Linked DNA regions of Phenylobacterium montanum. The protein of the gene in region 1 interacts with the protein of each later gene in a pairwise test. Links are inferred from orthologs where the notes say so. Each region holds a gene or a part of one and is shown on either strand. Other genes may lie near its edges. The genes, in order: lysA and KCG34_RS10335.

Evidence for each region.
Region 2: the proteins of lysA (region 1) and KCG34_RS10335 interact in binary tests that used the Escherichia coli proteins (3 or more experiments, as listed by UniProt). The link is inferred for Phenylobacterium montanum from one-to-one orthologs.

Annotation. Positions count from the first base shown.
Region 1 is NZ_CP073078.1:3,941,870-3,950,962, reverse strand. What follows is about bases 2,522-5,520. They hold lysA (diaminopimelate decarboxylase), read left to right. Parts: upstream 2,522-3,383; coding sequence 3,384-4,658; downstream 4,659-5,520. Other genes in these bases: KCG34_RS17860 (phosphoribosyltransferase), read right to left, coding at 5,011-5,520; KCG34_RS17865 (hypothetical protein), read left to right, coding at 4,751-4,972; KCG34_RS17875 (hypothetical protein), read left to right, coding at 3,058-3,387; argH (argininosuccinate lyase), read left to right, coding at 2,522-3,061. Outside these bases: KCG34_RS17895 (GNAT family N-acetyltransferase), read right to left, coding at 1-456; KCG34_RS17890 (cold-shock protein), read right to left, coding at 556-759; KCG34_RS17885 (TlpA family protein disulfide reductase), read right to left, coding at 997-1,629; more of argH, read left to right, coding at 1,628-2,521; more of KCG34_RS17860, read right to left, coding at 5,521-5,547; KCG34_RS17855 (MJ0042-type zinc finger domain-containing protein), read right to left, coding at 5,540-6,439; KCG34_RS17850 (cell division ATP-binding protein FtsE), read left to right, coding at 6,497-7,234; KCG34_RS17845 (cell division protein FtsX), read left to right, coding at 7,231-8,127; KCG34_RS17840 (YdcF family protein), read left to right, coding at 8,124-8,768; KCG34_RS17835 (lysophospholipid acyltransferase family protein), read left to right, coding at 8,765-9,093. UniProt on the Escherichia coli protein: Specifically catalyzes the decarboxylation of meso-diaminopimelate (meso-DAP) to L-lysine. Is not active against the DD- or LL-isomers of diaminopimelate.
Region 2 is NZ_CP073078.1:2,301,568-2,310,510, reverse strand. The notes cover bases 3,716-6,564. They hold KCG34_RS10335 (response regulator transcription factor), read left to right. Parts: upstream 3,716-4,721; coding sequence 4,722-5,408; downstream 5,409-6,564. Other genes in these bases: KCG34_RS10330 (HAMP domain-containing sensor histidine kinase), read left to right, coding at 5,405-6,564; KCG34_RS10340 (efflux transporter outer membrane subunit), read right to left, coding at 3,716-4,540. Also shown: KCG34_RS10350 (efflux RND transporter permease subunit), read right to left, coding at 1-2,040; KCG34_RS10345 (efflux RND transporter periplasmic adaptor subunit), read right to left, coding at 2,037-3,122; more of KCG34_RS10340, read right to left, coding at 3,119-3,715; more of KCG34_RS10330, read left to right, coding at 6,565-6,799; KCG34_RS10325 (fumarylacetoacetate hydrolase family protein), read right to left, coding at 7,265-8,119; KCG34_RS10320 (VOC family protein), read left to right, coding at 8,326-8,943. UniProt on the Escherichia coli protein: Response regulator member of the two-component regulatory system CpxA/CpxR which responds to envelope stress response by activating expression of downstream genes including cpxP, degP, dsbA and ppiA.

The DNA.
Region 1 (9,093 bases):
GCGGGGCGCGGCCAGCCTGCGCACAGCCTCGACGCGCTCGGCGGCGTCCTCGGGGTCGGCGGCGGTGCTCAGGAACACTTCGGCGAAGGCGGAGTCGGGCGCATCGGCCAGGATCACGCCTCCCGCCTCGTCGGCGACCAAGCCACCGGTCATAACCAGGGTCTCTGTGCGTGGGCCATAGGCGCGGGCGGCCAGGCGCTCTCGCAGCGCCTCCGTCGCCGGCAGGTCGGCAGGGCGGAACAGGGGCGGCAGGCTGCGCGCGCGATACCAGGCCTCAACCGCCTCTATGGCATCGTCGAGCGGCCGGTCCGGCGCGCCGATCGGCCAGCAGGCGTTGCCGCGGCCGGAATAGCCGCGCGAGGCGTGCAGCCGCCAGTCGCCGAGCTGTTCGCAGACCAAGGGCGGCCAGCCCCTGGCCGACACCGCCTCCAGCTCGGCCGCCTGATCCTCTTTCACGCCCGCGCCCCGCCGCAAAAACACAAACGGGCGTCGGCCTCGTCAGAAGCCGGCGCCCGCCCAAAAGTCGGAATGCCGTGTGGGTCTCGAAAGCGCCCTTCAGAGCGCCTTGAGGTCCACCGCCGCAGTCTTGCCGCGCTCGTCCTTCAGCTCGAAGCTGACGTGCTGGCCTTCGTTCAGGGTGCGCAGGCCGGCGCGCTCAACGGCGGAGATGTGGACAAACACGTCTTTGCCGCCGCCTTCAGGCTGGATGAAGCCATAGCCTTTGGTGGTGTTGAACCACTTGACAGTGCCAGTAGCCATACTCGTTTTCCTCGAACAACCGTTCCAGTTGCGGGCTTCGGCGGAGGCGTCGGCCCTGAGACAATCGCAAATCTGGGGTCGGCTAGTTCGGTAGACGAGGTCGTCCGGCAGCAGCCTTGAGATCGGATTGCCAGCCTTAAGTGCCTCCCGTGTCAGGCGAGGTCAACTCAATTCAGGCCCTAGGCGGGGGTCGGTTCCGTTCACTTCCGCTTGTTCAGAGCCGACAGCGGCGCCCGATCAGCCGCCCTTCAGCAGGGCTTCGACGATGGCGCGGGCATCGGGGCTGTTCCAGTCGGCACCGCCGGAGAGGCGCGCGCGCTCACGGCCGGTCTTGTCGTAGATCACCGTGGTCGGCAGGCCCTCGGCCGGCGGGTTCAGGGCGAAGCTCATGCCGAGCTTGGGGTCCTGGTAGAAGGGCAAGGGGGCGTACTGGCCGATGAAGTCCTGCGCCTTGGCCTTGTCCTCGGCCTTGTCCTCGGCCACCGGCACGATGATCACCTTGCCCGGATAGGCGGCCTGCAGCTTGGCCAGGGCCGGCATTTCCTGGCGGCAGGGGGCGCACCAGGTGGCCCACAGGTTGACGATCACCACCGGCGCCTTGAAGTCGGACACATGCACGGCGCGGCCCTGGCCGTCGACGAAGGCCGCGTCTGGGGCCGGCTTGCCGTCGCTCGCCACCACCAGCTTGGCCATCTCGCCATGGGCCAGGCTCTTCAGGTCGGTGGCGGCCTCGGTCTTGGGTTTGCCCAGGGCGCCGACGATCACGTATAGAACCGCCGCAACCCCCACCAGGGACAGGCCCCAGAGCGCGTAGGTGATCCAGTCGCGCCTGGGCTTGGCTCCCGCCGCCTTTGTCTGGACTTCGCTCATGACCAAGCCTCCCACCGACGCGACCGCTGATCCGGCGCGCGGCCCTGCGCCTGAGGGCCAGTCCATGTGGGGCGGACGCTTCTCCGTCAAGCCGGCTGAGCTGATGCAGGCCATCAATGTTTCGATCGGGTTCGACAAACGCCTGGCGGCCCAGGACCTCGCCGGGTCCAAGGCCCATGCGGCCATGCTGGAGGCGGTGGGGGTGATTTCGCCTGCGGACGCCGCCGCCATCCAGGGCGGGCTGGCGGCCATCGAGCGCGAAATGGCCGACGGGGTCTTTCCTTTCCGCGAGGAATTCGAAGACATCCACATGAACGTCGAGGCGCGGCTGCGGGAGCTGATCGGCCCGGCGGCGGGGCGGCTGCACACCGCCCGCTCGCGCAACGACCAGGTGGCGCTGGATTTCCGCATGTGGGTGCGCGAGGCCTGCGAGCGCAGCGCCGGCCAGCTCCAGGCGCTGCAGCGCGCCCTGCTGGCCCAGGCGGAAGCTCATGCCGATACGCTGATGCCGGGTTTCACCCATCTGCAGCCGGCCCAGCCAGTGACCTTCGGCCACCATCTGATGGCCTATGTGGAGATGTTCGGCCGCGACGCCTCGCGTTTTGCCGATGCGCGCGATCGGATGAACGAATGCCCGCTGGGGGCCGCGGCCTTGGCCGGCTCGCCCTTCCCTATCGACCGCCATCGCACCGCCAGCGCCCTCGGCTTCGATCGCCCGACCGCCAATTCCATGGACAGCGTCGCCGCCCGCGACTTCGCGCTGGAGGCCCTGTCGGCGGCCGCCATCTGCGCGACCCATCTGTCGCGGCTGGCGGAAGAGATCGTGATCTGGACCACGCCGCAGTTCGGCTTCGTGCGCCTGTCGGACGCCTTCTCCACTGGCTCCTCGATCATGCCGCAGAAGCGCAATCCCGACGCCGCCGAGCTGGTGCGGGCCAAAGTCGGCCGCATCCTGGGCGCCCTGACCGCGCTCAGCGTGGTGATGAAGGGCCTGCCGATGACCTATTCCAAGGACATGCAGGAGGACAAGGTCCCGACCTTCGAGGCCTTCGACGCCCTGGAGCTGGGCCTGACCGCCATGACCGGCATGGCAGCCGACCTGACCCCCAACCGCGAGCGCATGGCGGCGGCGGCCGGGTCGGGCTTCTCCACCGCCACCGACCTCGCCGACTGGCTGGTGCGGCGGCTGAACATGCCCTTCCGCGACGCGCACCACGTCACCGGCGCGGCGGTGAAGCGGGCCGAGGCCCTGGGTGTCGATCTCAGCCAATTGCCCCTGGCGGAGCTGCAGGCCCTTGAGCCGCGTGTTACAGCAGACATATTCGAGGTGCTGACGCCCGCCGCCTCGGCCGCCAGCCGGATGAGCTATGGCGGAACCGCGCCCGAGCAGGTGCGCGCCCAGATCAAGCGTTGGAAGGATTTGCTTTCATGACCCCCCGCCTCGCCCTCGCGGCTCTTCTTACCGCCAGCCTGGCCCTCGCCGGCTGCGGCCGGGCGGGCCAGCTGGACCAGCCTGCGCCCCTGTTCGGCGCCAAGGCCAAGGCCGACTACGACGCCAAGAAACGCGCCGAGGCCGACGCCAAGGCCAAGGCGGCGAAAAAAGACAATTCCCAGCCCACCACCCCAGACCTTCCGGACCCCAACCATCCGCCCCTGACCCAGGCGCCCTATTCGACCCAGATCCCGGGCGCCGGCCCAAGCCCGTTCGGCTCCGCCCCTCCGGGCGCCATCCCGAGCCCCGGCTCCGGGCCGCAATGAATCATTTCGAGCTCAAGGGGGGCGAGCTCGCCTGCGAAGACGTTTCGCTGGCCGCGATCGCCGAGGCGGTCGGCACGCCGGTCTATGTCTATTCCACCGCCACGCTTGAGCGGCACTACACCGTGTTCCGCGACGCCATGCGCGGAACCGGCCACGGCGAGCCGCTGGTGGCCTATGCGGTCAAGGCCTGCCCGAACCTTTCGATCCTGAAGACCCTGGGGGCGATGGGCGCGGGGGCCGATACGGTCTCGGAGGGCGAGGTGCGCCGGGCCCTGGCGGCCGGTATCTCCGCCGAACGCATCGTCTTTTCCGGGGTCGGCAAGACCGCGGCCGAGCTGGCCTTCGCCATCGATGTCGGTGTGGCCGAGATCAACGTCGAGTCCGAGCCCGAGCTGAACCTCTTGGCCAAGGTCGCGGCGGAGAAGGGCGCGCGACCGCAGATCGCCTTCCGCGTCAATCCCGATGTCGCAGCCGGCGGCCACGCCAAGATCGCCACCGGCAAGTCGGACAACAAGTTCGGCGTCTCGATCTCCGAGGCAGAGCGGCTCTACGCCAACGCCTCCAACCACGCCCACCTGAAGCCGGTCGGGGTGGCCTGCCACATCGGCAGCCAGATCACCGACCTGGAGCCCCTGGAAGCCGCCTACGGCAAGATGCGGGGCCTGGTCGAGCGGCTACGGGGCGAGGGCCTTTCGGTCGAGCGGCTGGACCTCGGCGGCGGGCTGGGCGTGCCTTATTTCCATTCGCCGACCCCGCCCGAACCGGCGGCCCTGGCCGAGGTGGTCAAGCGGGCGCTGGGCGGACTCGACATCCAGCTGGCCTTCGAGCCCGGCCGGGTGATCGCCGCCAACGCCGGGGTGCTGGTCGCCCGCGTGATCCACGTGCACGAGCGGCCCGAGGGACAGCGGTTCCTGGTGCTGGATGCGGCCATGAACGACCTGATCCGCCCGGCCATGTACGAGGCCTATCACGATATCGTGCCCGTGAAGCCTGAAGCGGGGGGCGCCGCGCCGCTGGCCTATGACGTGGTCGGACCGATCTGCGAGACCGGCGACACCTTCGCCCGCGAGCGGATCCTGCCGCCGCTGAAGGCCGGCGACCTGGTGGCCTTCCTCTCGGCGGGGGCTTACGGCGCTTCGATGTCCAGCGAATACAACAGCCGCCTCCTGGTCCCCGAGGTGCTGGTCAAGGGCGAGGCCTGGGCGGTGGTGCGGCCGCGCCCGAGCTATGCGGACATGCTGGCGCGGGAGCCGCTGGCGACCTGGCTGTAAAAATCAAGCTTGACTATGTTCCGAATCAGGACTCTTGCGCGCCCGCGACAAAAGGTGGCAGAAATCGCGGCCTAGGGATCGGAAACGAACAAATGCCTCAAATTTGTCTGGCTATCGAAGACACGCGCTTTGACGCCCCTACCGTCGAGCTGGCGACCGTGCGTGACCGCACGGCGGCCCGCAAGGTCGCCCAAGAGCGCCTCCAGGCGTCGCCCTATCACCTGGCGGTCAAGGTCCGCGAGGGGGATGAACTGGTCTGCTGGCTGCGTCGCCTGCACACGGCGGCCAATGAAAGCCTGCCAGTCAGCGCCTGAGCCTTGCCGAAGGGCGCGAAGCGCCCCGTCGACCTCCTTCAATCCATCGCCCCAACGCCCGGCAGGCCGCGCATGCGGCCGGCGTCGTCCATGCCGTAGCCGACGAGGTAGCGGGCCGGCGCCTCCCAGGCGACGAAGTCGGGGTTGACCGCGCGTTCCGTGGGCCAGGGCTTGCGGGCGAAGACGGCGGTCAGAACCTCGGACGCGCCCGCGTCACGCAGCATGCGCACCGCCGCTTCCAGCGACAGACCGGTGTCCAGGACGTCGTCCAGGAGCAGCACCTGGCGGCCGGCGACCGGCCATTGCAAGGGCGCGCGCACCTCGATGCGGCCGCTGGTCTTGCGCGCGTCGGCATAGGATGAGAGCCAGAGGGCGTCGAACAGGGGATGCCGGCCCCGCCGCGCCAGGGCCCGCATCAGGTCGGCGGCGAACCACAGGCCGCCGATCAGGAGGCAGACGGCCACGGTGTCGTCATCGACGCGCGGGGCCAAGGCTTCGGCCAGGGTCTCGATACGGGCTGCGACCTCCCGTTCGGATATCAGTTCTACGGGAAAGGTCACTTCGGGATCAGCCATGGGCGGGGCCTGCCGGGGCGGCGCTTTGCGGCGGCAGGGCATAGGGGGAGGAAGACGGCAGCGGGGCGGCGTCCTTGACTGGGCCGCTCACCTCGGCGGCTGAACCGGCGTCGGCCGGCCCGGGCTGGGTCAGGCCGCGGAGGGACTGGCGGACCGGCGGCGGGGCGGCGACAGGCGCGGCGACATGCGGATAGCGGCCGTCGGTGATGAACTGCAGCTCGACATCGCTGGCGCTGACCGGCGGGTCCAAAAGGTCCACCGAGAAGCGCCGCGCCTCGCCTGGCGGGATCTTGGCCCCGCCGGGGTCGGCGATCTTGACCTGCACCTCCTTGCCCTGGGCGTTCAAAAGGGCGATGCGCAGGGGCAGGGTGGCGATCGGCTGGCCTCTGAGGTTGCGCAGCTGGCCGGAGATGACCAAGGCTGCATGGCCGTCGCGCAAGGCTGGCTGGGCGTGCTGGTTCTCGATCGCCAGACCCACCAGGTTCACCGGCAGGCCGACCAGGGCGTAGGCGCCGGCGGTCCGGGGCCAGGTGCGGGCGATGTCCTGGCGCAGCACGACGGCAAGGCCGACGACCAGGGTGACCGCCACCAGCAGGCTGGCCCAGACCACGCCGACGGCGGCCGCTTCGCGCACCTTCTCCCGGGTCTGGGCGCGCTCGCGGAAGGCGCGCGGCAGCGCCTCGCCGGGCAGGCTGGTCAGTTCGGGCTCTTCATCCCGCGACTCGACCGTCAGCGCTTCCTCATCATGGGCGGCATCCAGCTCCAGCGGCTCGTCGGGGCGAGCCGTCCACTTGGTTCCGCAGCTGGCGCAGCGCACGACGCGGCCTTCCGGGCCGACGCGATCGTCGGCCACGAAATAGCGGGTAGCGCACTCGGGACAGGTCAGTATCATGCGCTCGAATCGGATGCTTTAGCGCCCTCTCACCCGAGGTCGCCGATTTCGGCCAGCATGTCCAGAACCGGCGACATCCCAGACCCGATCAGCGACAATGAAACCGCCCCGTTCGAGGCGCCGCCGCCGATTGTGCGCTTCTCCGGGGTGGGGCTGCGCTATGGCCGCTCCAGCGAGACGCTCAGCGACCTGAATTTCGACCTGGCGCCGGGCTCGTTCCATTTCCTGGCCGGGCCGTCGGGTGCGGGCAAGACCACGCTGCTCCGGCTGATGCAGCTGGACCTGAAGCCCACCCGTGGCCTGATCGGCCTGTTCGGCGAGGATGTGGCGCGGATGCCGCGCAGCCAGTTGCAGCACCTGCGGCGACGGATCGGGGTGGTGCTGCACGACCGGCGGCTGCTGGCGCATCTGGACGCCTTCGAGAACGTCGCCCTGCCGTTGCGCCTCGCCGGCCGCAAGCCGGCCGACTACACGCCGGACGTCGAGGAGCTGCTGGCCTGGGTGGGGCTGACCCACCGCACACGCTCCCTGCCGGAGGCCATGTCCAGCGGCGAGCAGCAGCGGCTGGCCATCGCCCGGGCCGTGGTCGGGAGGCCGGAGCTGCTGCTGGCCGACGAGCCGACCGGGGACGTGGACCAGGAAATGGCCGTGCGCATCCTGCGCCTGTTCGTCGAGCTGAACCGGCTGGGCGCGACGGTGGTGGTCGCCAGCCATGACGAGGACCTGATCGCCGGCTCGGGCAAGCCGGTGATGCGCATCCACGACGGCCAGCTGACCATCGAGGGCGGACCATGAGCCGCAAGCCGAAAAAGCGGGTTTCGCGCAAGCCGGCGCCGCTGTTGCCGCCGCGCGACGCGCGCGATGCGGTGCTGCTGTTCGTGGTCACGGTGCTGTGCCTTCTGGCCTGCGTCTCGGTGCTGGCGGCGCTCAGCGCCGACCGGGCGGCCAAGGGCTGGAGCGGCCAGCTGACCGGCTCGGCGACGGTGGTGGTGCGGCCCAAGGGCGACGAGACCGCCGACGCCGCAGCGGCCCGGGCCGCGGAAGCCCTGGCCGGGGTCAAGGGCGTGGTCGAAGCCCAGGCCCTGGAGCCGGCCAAGGCCAAGGCGCTCCTGAAGCCCTGGCTGGGCGACGAGAGCCTGATGGAGGACCTGCCGATCCCGCGCCTGGTCAGCGTCGACCTCGATCCCAAGGCGCCTGCGACGGCTGATGCGATGAACAAGGCCCTGACCGCGGCGGGGATCGACGCCAGCGTCGACGACCATAGCGCCTGGCTGAAGGACGTGATCCGGGCGGGGGCCCTGGCGCGGCTGGCGGCCGGCGCTGTGGCTGTCCTGCTGACCTTGACCGCCATGGCGGTGATCGTGTTCGCCACCTTTGCGGGCCTGGCCACCCGGGCCGACCTGGTCAGCGTGCTGCACCTGGCCGGGGCCGAAGACCGCTTCATCGCCGCCCTGTTCCAGGGGCGCTTCGCCGGGCTCGCCTTCGAGGCGGGCTTGATCGGCGCGGCCCTGGCGGCGATGATCGGGCTGGTGGCGCGCGGCCTGGGCGGGGGCGAGGGCCTGACGCCGGTCCTGCCGCTGGCCTGGACAGACCTCATCATGCTCCTGCCCTGCCCGCTGGTCGCCGCCCTGGTCGCGGCGGTGGCGGCGCGCGTGACCGCCATCGGGCTGTTGAAGGGAATGGCATGAGAAGCGCAGCGGTGATCCTGCTGCTGGTGTTGATGTGGACGGTAGGGCTGGCGACCTTCGCCCAGCGCGTCGACCGCTCGACCCCGCCCAACGACCCGCCTAGGGCCGACGGCGTCGTCGCCTTGACCGGCGCCTCGGACGCGCGCATCGCCGAGGCCATGCGCCTGCTGGAAGACGGCAAGGCCCAGCGCATGTTGATTTCGGGGGTCAATCCCTCGGCCAGCCGCGCCGATATCCGCGGCGTCGCCCGCGCCACCCGCCGATATTATGACTGCTGCGTCGACTTGGGGTTTCAGGCCACCAACACAGTCGGCAACGCCCGCGAGACCGCCCGCTGGGCCCGCCAGCACCGCTTCGCCTCGCTGATCGTGGTCACCTCGGACTTCCACATGCCTCGCGCCATGCTGGAGTTGAAAGGCGCCCTGCCCGAGGCGCGGCTGACCCCCTATCCGGTGCGCACCACCGAGCTCGACGCCCACCACTGGTGGCGCAGCGAGACCGGCGCGCGGCGGATGATCGTCGAATACGACAAATACCTCGCCATCCTGTTCCGCGAGGGACTGATCAGCCTGGGCGGCAAGGCGCGCCCGGCGCCCGACCAGCCCCACGCGGCCGCCGCCACCGTCGGAGCCCCGGCTTGATCCTGATCCGTTCGCTGCTGTTCACCCTCGTCTTCTATCTCTGGTCGGTGATCATGTGCCTGCTGCTGGTGCCGACCCTGGTCGGGCCGCGCCACTGGCTGACCTTCGGTTTCAAGGTCTGGAGCACGACGACCATCGCCCTGCTGCGGGTGATCTGCGGCGTGCGGGTCGAAATCCGGGGACGTCAGCATCTGCCGCATGGCGCAGCCCTGATCGCCGCCAAGCATCAGTGCATGCTCGACACCGTGGTCCCCTTCACCCTGATGGACGACGCCTGCCTGGTGCTGAAGAAGGAGCTGACCCGCATCCCCTTCTACGGCTGGTA
Region 2 (8,943 bases), 1.6 Mb from region 1 along the record:
CTGCCCGCGGATTTCCTGCTCCAGCTTCGCCGCCGTGCGATCCAGCAGGCCGCCGTCGTCGCTGGCCAGCACGATCTGCAGAACCTCGCCGTTGCCGGACCCGCCGACGTTCACGCGCGCGCCGGGAAGCGATTGCAGAGCTTCGCGGATCTTCTGCTCCACCCCCGATTGCTTGAGCCGGCGCTCGCCGCGGGGCGCGAGATCGACGGTGAGCGTGGCGCTGCCGAGATCGCTGGTCGAAGTCGCGTCAGCGCCGGCGCCGCTCGTCCCCCTGCCGATGTCGGCGAAGATGTGGCGCGTCTCGGGAACCTGGCGGATGAGGCGGGCGGCCTGGCTGGTCGCTTCGGTGGTCTGCTCGAGGGTGCTTCCCGGAGGGAGCTTGAGCGTAACGCGCGTCTGGGCGTTGTCCTGGGCGGGCATGAACCCGGTCGGCAGCAGCGGCGCTATCGTCAGCGACACCACGAGGAAGAGGCCCGCCAGCAGAACGGTGGTCTTGCGATGGCGCAGCGTCGTCCCGATGGCGGCGAGGTATCGGCGCTTCACCGCGCCGTCCCGGTCGTGGTGCTTCGTGGCGTGTAGAAAATAGGCCGCCATCATGGGCGTGAGCAGGCGCGCCACCAACAGCGACGCGAGCACGGCGACCGAGGCCGTGACGCCGAACTCGCGGAAGATCTTCCCGGGAATGCCGCCCATGAAGGCGGTCGGCAGAAACACGGCGACGAGGGTGAGCGTGGTGGCGATCACGGCCAGACCGATCTCGTCGGCGGCCTCCATCGCCGCCTGGTAGGCTGTCTTGCCCATCCGCAGGTGGCGCTCGATGTTCTCGACCTCGACGATGGCGTCGTCGACGAGGATGCCGATGACCAGGGCGATCGAGAGCAGGGTCACCATGTTCAGACTGAAGCCGCACAGGTACATCACGCCGAAGGTCGGGATGATAGACAGCGGCAGGGCGGTGGCGGAGATCAGCGTCGCGCGCCAATCGCGTAGAAAGCACCACACGACGATCACGGCGAGCACTGCGCCCTCGACGAGCAGGTGCATGGAGCCTGTGTAGTTGTCGATGATCGGCGTAACCGTATTGCTGGCTTCGACGATCTGCACGTCGGGGTGTTGAGCGACGAACGCCTGCATCGCGGCGCGCACCTGCTTGGCCACGGCGGCGTCGCCAAATCCAAGCGAGCGCTTCACCGAGAAGCCGATGACTTCGCGGCCGTCGCGGAAGGCGCGTGAGCTGCGCTCAAGGTGAGAGTCGCGGATCGCGGCGATCTGATCGAGCCGCACCATCTGGCCGGCCGCCGTCGGAATGCTTACGGCGGCCAGGTCCTGCGCGTCGTGCACGGCGCCCAAGGTCCGTAGCGACTGACGGCCGGCTCCCACCTCGCCCTGGCCGCCGGAGTGATCGCTTTCCATCGCTTTCAGCTTGGCGCTGACGTCGGAGGCGCTCACGCCCAGCCCGCCCATCAGGGCAGGATCGAGATCGACATGGACCTCCCTTTGGACGCCCCCGATCCGCGTGACGCTCGAGACGCCCGCCACCGATTGCAGCGCCTTGGTCACGTCGTTGTCGACGAACCAGGAGAGCTCCTCCTCGCCGCGGGTCTTGGAGGTGATCGTATAGGTCAGCATGGCCGAGTTGCTGGCCGTGACCTTCGACACCGTCGGCGTCTGCAAGGCCGAGGGCAGCTCGTTGCGCGCGCTGTCGACGGCGTTGCGGACCTCCTGCACCGCCTCATTGGAGTCCTTATCGATCGTGAAGCTCACGCTGATGTTGACGGCGCCTTCGCTGATCGTGGTCGTGACGTGATCGAGTTGCCGAAGCGAGGTCAGCTTGTCCTCGATCTTGCGCGCCACCTCCGTCTCCAGCTGTTCGGGCGCGGCCCCGTCCAGGGCGGCGCTGATGTTGACCGTCGGCTGGTCCATGTCCGGGAACTGCTGGATTTGCAGTCGGTGGAAGCCCACGATCCCGAACACAGTCAGGAGGATGAAAAGCAGGACGGCCGGGACCGGATGCTTGATCGACAGCGCCGAGACGTTCATTTCGCCGCTCCGCTGATGCGCACGGTCATTCCGTCGCTGAGGAAGGCGCCGCCGCTCTTCACGACCCGCGCGTCTGCGGTGACGCCGGCGACCTCGACACGGCCGTTGCGCCGCGCCCCTGCGCTCACCTGGAACTGCCGCACGTGCTGGTCGGGCGTCGCCACGAAGATGTAGGCGCGTCCGTCGCGGAGCACCAAGGCGGTGTCGGGCAGGGTCAGGACGTCGCCGGTCCCGACGTCGATGACGCCGCTTCCGTACATGCCGGCTCGCGCCGGCGACTGCGCCGGAAGCTGAACATAGGCGATCCCCCGGCTGGTCGCATTGCTCAAGGTGGGAGAGACTAGCCGCACGACGCCGGCCACCTGCTGCCCGCCGGGAAGGGTGACGCGCGCCGGCTGGCCAGCGCTGACCTGGGCGAGTTGCCGCGCATCGAGCTCGGCTTGCCATTCGATGCGCGCCTGGCGGACGAGCCGGAAAAGCTCGTCGCCGGAATTCACCACCTTGCCGAGCAGCGCCGATCGCGACGAGACCACGCCGTCGTCCACCGCCAGCACGTTGGTCTGGCCGAGCTGGATCTCGATGCTGCGCAGCTGCGCGCGCTGCTCGGCCACGGTGGCCCGGGAGGTCTGCTGCGTCACCTCGTATTTCTGAATCTGCTGTGAGGACAAGGCCCCGCTCGTCCTCACCTCGGCGGCGCGCGCCACGTCGCTGTCCGCTTGGGCGAGGCTGGCCTGGGCCTGGGCGAGCTGCGCGCGCAGGCGATCGCGCTCGGCGAGCAAACTGTCGCGGGAGAGGGTCGCCAGCACGGCGCCTCGTCTCACCCGGCTTCCGACGTCGGCCTGCAGGCTCGTGATCCGCAAGGGCCCGGTTTCGGCGCTGATCATCGCCTCCTGCCACGGCTGGAGACCGCCGCTGGCGGCGACCTCGCGCGGCCAGGTCAGGCGCTCCGGCCTTACGACTTCGACCGTCAGGCTGGGCGCCTGCGTAGGAGCGACCTGGGCGGGAGCACTGCAGGCGCCCAAGGTCGCGGCGGACAGGATGGCGGCGCAGCGCAGCGCCACGCGCAGGAGGGGGGCGTTCAAGGCTGATGCTCTTCGGTGAGGTGGCCCCTCGCAAGGGGCTGTGTGACATGGGCGTCCCAGCCGCCGCCGAGCGCCTTGTAGAGGGCGATCCACTGGCGGATTTCCGTGACTCGGACGCTGATCAGGGTCTCCTGCGCGTCAAGCGCGTTGCGGCGGGCGGTCTCTTGATCGAGCATGCTGGCCCCGCCGGCGCGGCGCAGCTGGTCGGTGGCGACGAAGGTGGCTCGGTAGCCGGTGGCGGCCCGTTCGGCGTCGCCCTCGCTTCGGCGGGCGACGTCGAGCCGCACCAGCGCCTGCTCGACGTCGAGGATCGCGCCGCGCACGACCTTGCGGTAGGCGGCGAGCTGGTAGGCGTAGCTCGCGCGGGCGGAGCGAACGTTCGCGCGGCGCTGGCCCCCGTCGAAGATCGGCAGCGATAGCGATGGGCCGATCGACCACTGCTGCAGGCCGGAGACCGCGGTGATGGACCCCGAGAGCGTGAGGCTGGGATAGAGGTCGGCGACCGCTGCGCCGATCTCCGCGCTCGTGGCCGCGAGCTCGCGTTCGCTCGAGCCGACGTCGGGGCGCTGGCGCACCAGGTCGGCCGGCACGCTCTCGACGTCGAGCGTCGGTGGCGACGGCAGGATCTTCGAGCGGGCCTGCAACAGCTTCCGCAGTTCCGGCTCGTCCAGGCTCGTTAGCGAGACCAGGCTCTTGACCAGCAGGTCACACTGACCGAGCTGGTCGGTGTAAGAGGCCCGGACGCTCGCTGCGGCCGCCTCCGCGAGCGCGGCGTCGGAGGACGCCTGGAAGCCGGCGTCGGCGCTGATCCGCGTCAGGCGAGCGGTGGCCTCCTGGGACTCCGACTGCTCGCGAAGGACCTCGGCCAGCTGCTCGCAGCCGCGGTACTGGACATAGTCGTCACCGACTTCCGCGGCGAGCGAGACGCGGGCGTCGTTCCAGTCGTCGATCCGCGCCTGGACGCGCGCTTTCGCCGCCTGGGCGTTGTGTCGGACCTTGCCGAAGAGGTCGAGCTCCCAGCTTGCGTCCGAGCCCCCCTGAAGGCCGCTTTCCGCCAGCTGGGGCGAGGCCGCGCCGACGGAAACCTGATCGCTCTCTCGTGTGTAGGAGGCGGAGCCGGTGAGGCTTGGTCGGTTCTGCGCGCGCTTGGCGGCGAGGGTGGCGCGCGCCTCGTCGATGCGGGCGACGGCCTGGTCAAGGCTCGGGCTGTCCTGCTCGGCGCGCGCCTGCAAAGTCGTCAGGACCGCGTCGTCGAAACGGGCCCACCACCCGATCAGCCGATTGCTCCTCGCGCCATGCGGGAACGGCGCCCGCCATGCGCGCTCTACTCGAAGCTGCGGGCGACGGTAGTCCGGCCCCACCGTGCACGCTCCGGCGAGCAAAGCGAAAATTGGCGCGAGCAGGCGCAGGCGAACCAAGGTGGCGCTCCGACACTTTGACGTTCATATCCAAGGCTTCGCTTAGCCCACCCGCGTGTTGGAGGGGGCGCCGGGGGAGTAAAGCTGGGAAAAAGTTGTGTTAAGGAGCGTAAAGCCTGCGGCGCCGAGCCCCGCCGCGACGCTAGAGAAGGCCCTGTTGAGCCCAGCTTCAGCCGTGAGAATGCCGAAGATCCTGCTGATCGACGACGACCGCGAGTTGACGGCCATGCTGTCCGAGTTCCTCGATCGCGAGGGCTTCGGCGTCGACGCGGCCCACGACGGCGAGCGGGGAGAGGCCGAGGCCTTGTCCGGACTTTATGACCTGGTGGTCGTGGACGTGATGCTGCCGCGCCTGTCGGGCATCGAGGTGCTGCGGCGGATCCGCCGGGCGAGCAAGGTGCCCGTCCTGCTCCTGACCGCGCGCGGCGACGAGATCGATCGCATCGCCGGCCTGGATCTCGGCGCCGACGACTATGTGCCGAAGCCCTGTTCCCCTGGCGAGCTGGTGGCGCGCATCCGTGCAATCCTGCGACGTGTCTCCGCCCACCAGGAGCCGGGCGCGAACGCCCCCATCGCCAGCGGCAGGCTGAAACTGTGGCCGGCGAGCCGCCGGGCGGAGTGGCGCGGCAAGCCCCTCGAACTCACCGGCACCGAGTTCAGCCTGCTGGAGGAGCTGGCGCGCCACGCGGGGCAACTCGTCAGCAAGGATCAGCTATCGCTCAACGCCCTGGGGCGACCGCTTACGCCCTATGACCGACGGATCGACGTCCACATCAGCAGCATCCGCCAGAAGCTGGGCGCCCACGGTGATGGCGGGTCATGGATCTTGAGCGTTCGCGGCCAGGGCTATCAGCTCGTGAGCTCATGAAGCCTGGCCGTCTCTTCTGGAAGCTGTTCCTGGCCTTTTGGCTCGCCACCGGCTGCTCGTTTCTTATCGGCGCCAGTCTGCTCAAGGCGACCCAGGGAGACCCGGGCGGAGCCGCCGCGCTGGCCAGCGCGGCGCGACGCATCATCGAAACGGACGGCTTGGATGCGGCCCGGCCCCTGCTCGAAGACCAGCGCAAGACGGGAGGTCCGCTCGCCCTCTACGATCTCGCCGGGCGGCTTGTCGGCGGCGACGGCCGCCTGGTGCTCGCCGGCGGCGCCGAGCGGCTCACGGCGCCTGACGGCGGTCAATATCTGCTCGCTGTGGCGGGGCCGCGGGTGGTTCAGACGACCCCGCTCCTGATCGGCGCCGCGGTGAGTTTCGTCTTCAGCGCCGCGGTCGCCTGGTACCTGGCGCTGCCCCTGGCGCATCTGAGCCAAGGGTTCCGCGCTGTTGCGGCTGGCCAACTCGCGACCCGCGTCGTGCCCCAGATCGGCCGGCGTCGCGACGAGATCGCCGACCTGGCTCGCGAGTTCGACGGCATGGCTGCGCAGCTCCAGCTCCTCTGGCTCGCCCAACAGCGGCTGTTGCACAACGTCTCGCACGAGCTCCGCTCGCCGCTGGCGCGCCTGCACGTGGCGATCGGCCTTCTGCGGCAATCGCCGGACCGTCAAACCGAGATGCTCGCTCGGGTCGAACGTGAAGCTGACAGGCTTGAAAGCTTGCTGAGCGAGCTTCTGACCCTTGCGCGCCTGCGAGCAGGTGAATCTTTGACGGCGACCGAAACCATCGATCTGCTCGACCTTCTGGCCGCCATTGTCGAGGACGCGAATTTCGAGGCGCAGGTCAGGGGCTGCCATGTCCGTCTCGCGGGGGAAGCGCCCTTCGTGACTTTTGCAGATGGCGAACTGCTTTACCGCGCGTTCGAGAACGTGATCCGTAACGCCCTGAAGTACTCGCCGCCGGACGGAGAGGTCGTGGTCCAAACGAGCCTGCGCGGCGAACGCCTCAGGATCGAGGTTATCGATCAAGGCCCCGGCGTGCCGGAGGCGACGCGAGAGGAGATCTTCGAACCCTTCAAGCGCCTGGAGGGCGAAAAGGACGCCACGGACGGTTTCGGGCTTGGCCTCGCGCTCGCCCGGGAAGCGGTGGAGCACCATGCCGGCGAGGTCCGAGCGGAGGCGGGCGCCAACGGCGCGGGACTGAGGATCGTTATCGAAATACCGCGACGTACCGTAGCGGACGACCTCCGGCGGGTAGGTCCGCCGCAGGCCCTGGCCGTGGGGATAGTCGAGCGAGGGGACCGCCCACTTCCAGCCCTCCTGCGACGTCTGGCTGAGGAGCGCGCGGCCGCGAAGGCCCTGAGCACCAGAGCGCGCACGCGCGCCAGGTGACTGGCGCACATCGTCTGCGTGTTGGCCGGCGAAGCAGGTGCAAACGCGCAGCAAATGGCGCAGGTTCGAGCACCGACGCGCTCGCCCTTTCCGAGCAGGCGTAGCTCTAACCCAAGGTCTTAGAACGAGAGCATGCGTCGAAGTCCGACACATAGATTTCGACGTGACCCTGCTGCATATCGCCTCTCACGATACTGCGCTGACGCGGGCCTCGAACGGGGGGGCCCCGAGCCGGGGAATGATCTAACCGCTTAGCGACGCGCAGGCGCAATGCGGGCTTTCTTGCTGTACGCTGGGTTTGCGATCACTTTGCTCGAGACGGCTGGCCGGCCGGGCTCGATCTCGTGCCGTCGGAGGTCGGGCGGATCGAACGGACTTTGTTGCTGCTTGATGGCTGGAGAGCCAGGGGCTCCGGCGGCGTGGCCAGGCGGGACTGAACAAGAGCGAGGCCCCTCACGCTCTCCCTCATGACTCCTCGGCGACGATGCGGTTACAGATATGGCCAAGCTCGCTGATCTCGACACGGACCTCGTCCCCGGGCTTGAGGAACTTGTCCAGCGCGATGCCGACACCTGATGGAGTGCCCGTCGTGATCAGATCGCCCGGCTCCAGGGTCATGACGGTCGAAAGGTATTCGATCTGTTCGTAGATGTTGTAGATCATGTCGCCGGTGGAGGAGCGCTGGCGTTCCTCGCCGTTGACGGTCAGGCTCAGCTCCAGCGCGAGGGGATCGGCGATCTCGTCGTCGGTGGTGAGCCAAGGCCCGACCGGCCCGTGCGTGTCGAATGACTTGCCAAGGGTGTAGGTGGGCGACCGGAACTGCCAGTCGCGCGCTGTCACGTCGTTGCACACCATGTATCCGGCGATGACCTCACGGGCGTTCTCGCGACGGACATGCCGGCAGCGCTTGCCGATGACGAAGGCGAGTTCGGCCTCGTAGTCGACCTGCTCGGAGTCCTTCGGGGCAACGACGTCGTCGTAGGGTCCGGTGATGCAGCTGACCTGCTTGTTGAACCAAAATTGGCTCTTTGGCGTCGGAATGCCTGCCGCCGCGGCTTCATCGGCGTGGGCCTTGTAGTTCATGCCGATCGCCAGAAATTTTTGGGGATCATCAATGGGCGCCTCGAGCCGGACCTCGGACAGAGGCAGACTCGGCGCGCTCGTCTGCTCGAGCTGGGGCTTCAGCGTCGGAAAGTCGGTGAGCAGGGCCCGCATCGAAGCGCCGCGACGCCCCAAGATGGCTGCAAGGTCGATGATCCGATCGCCTTCGATCTTGCCGATCGAAGTGACGCCGGCGTGGGTGAACCGGGCAAGTTTCATGACAGATCCTGAGTGCTTCTCCCGAGGCGAGCGCCCTGCGCGCCAGCCAGTTGGAGATTGACTACATCGTTCATTCATGACCGTATAGTCCAAAATAGGACGACGTCGCCTGGTCGCCTGCCCGTCGATGCGTGGTTCCGCAGCGCGAAGCCGGCCCGCGCGGCGGTTCGCCGACCGGGGAAGGAACCGTTAGGGATCAGCTGAAAATGAGCATCACCAAGGCTATCGACGTTGCGTTCGTGCGCTTTCGAGCGCCCGATCTCAATTTGATGCGCCGGTTCCTGCTGGATTTCGGGATGGCGGACGCCAAACCCGGCATGCCCGAGGGCGGGCCCATCTACATGCGCGGGGCGCAGGCCGGGCCCTTCATTCATGCCACCGAACAGGGCGATCCGGGCTTTGCGGGATACGGCATCTGGGTGAAGGACCGCGCTGACCTGGATCGCCTGGCTGCGCACGACCGTGTTCCGGTCGAAGCCCTCGAATCCCCGGGTGGGGGTTTTCGGGTGCGTCTCACCGACCCGGACGGTTTCACGGTCGACGTGGTCGCCGGCCAACAGATGGCCCCGATCATCTCACCCACAGCGAACGGCCCCTGGAACCAGAACGGCGAATATCCAAGGATCGGCGAGGTTCGTCGCCTGGAACGAGGCCCGGCCCACGTCTTGCGCCTGGGCCATGTCGTTTTGGCGGTGAAGGACTTCCGCAGGTCTGAAGCCTGGTACAAGGAGCGCTTCGGCCTGATCACGTCTGACGAAATTCAGCCGGCGCCTGGAGTGACGATCGGGGGCTTCATGCGATGCGATCGGGGTGAAGAGCCTTGT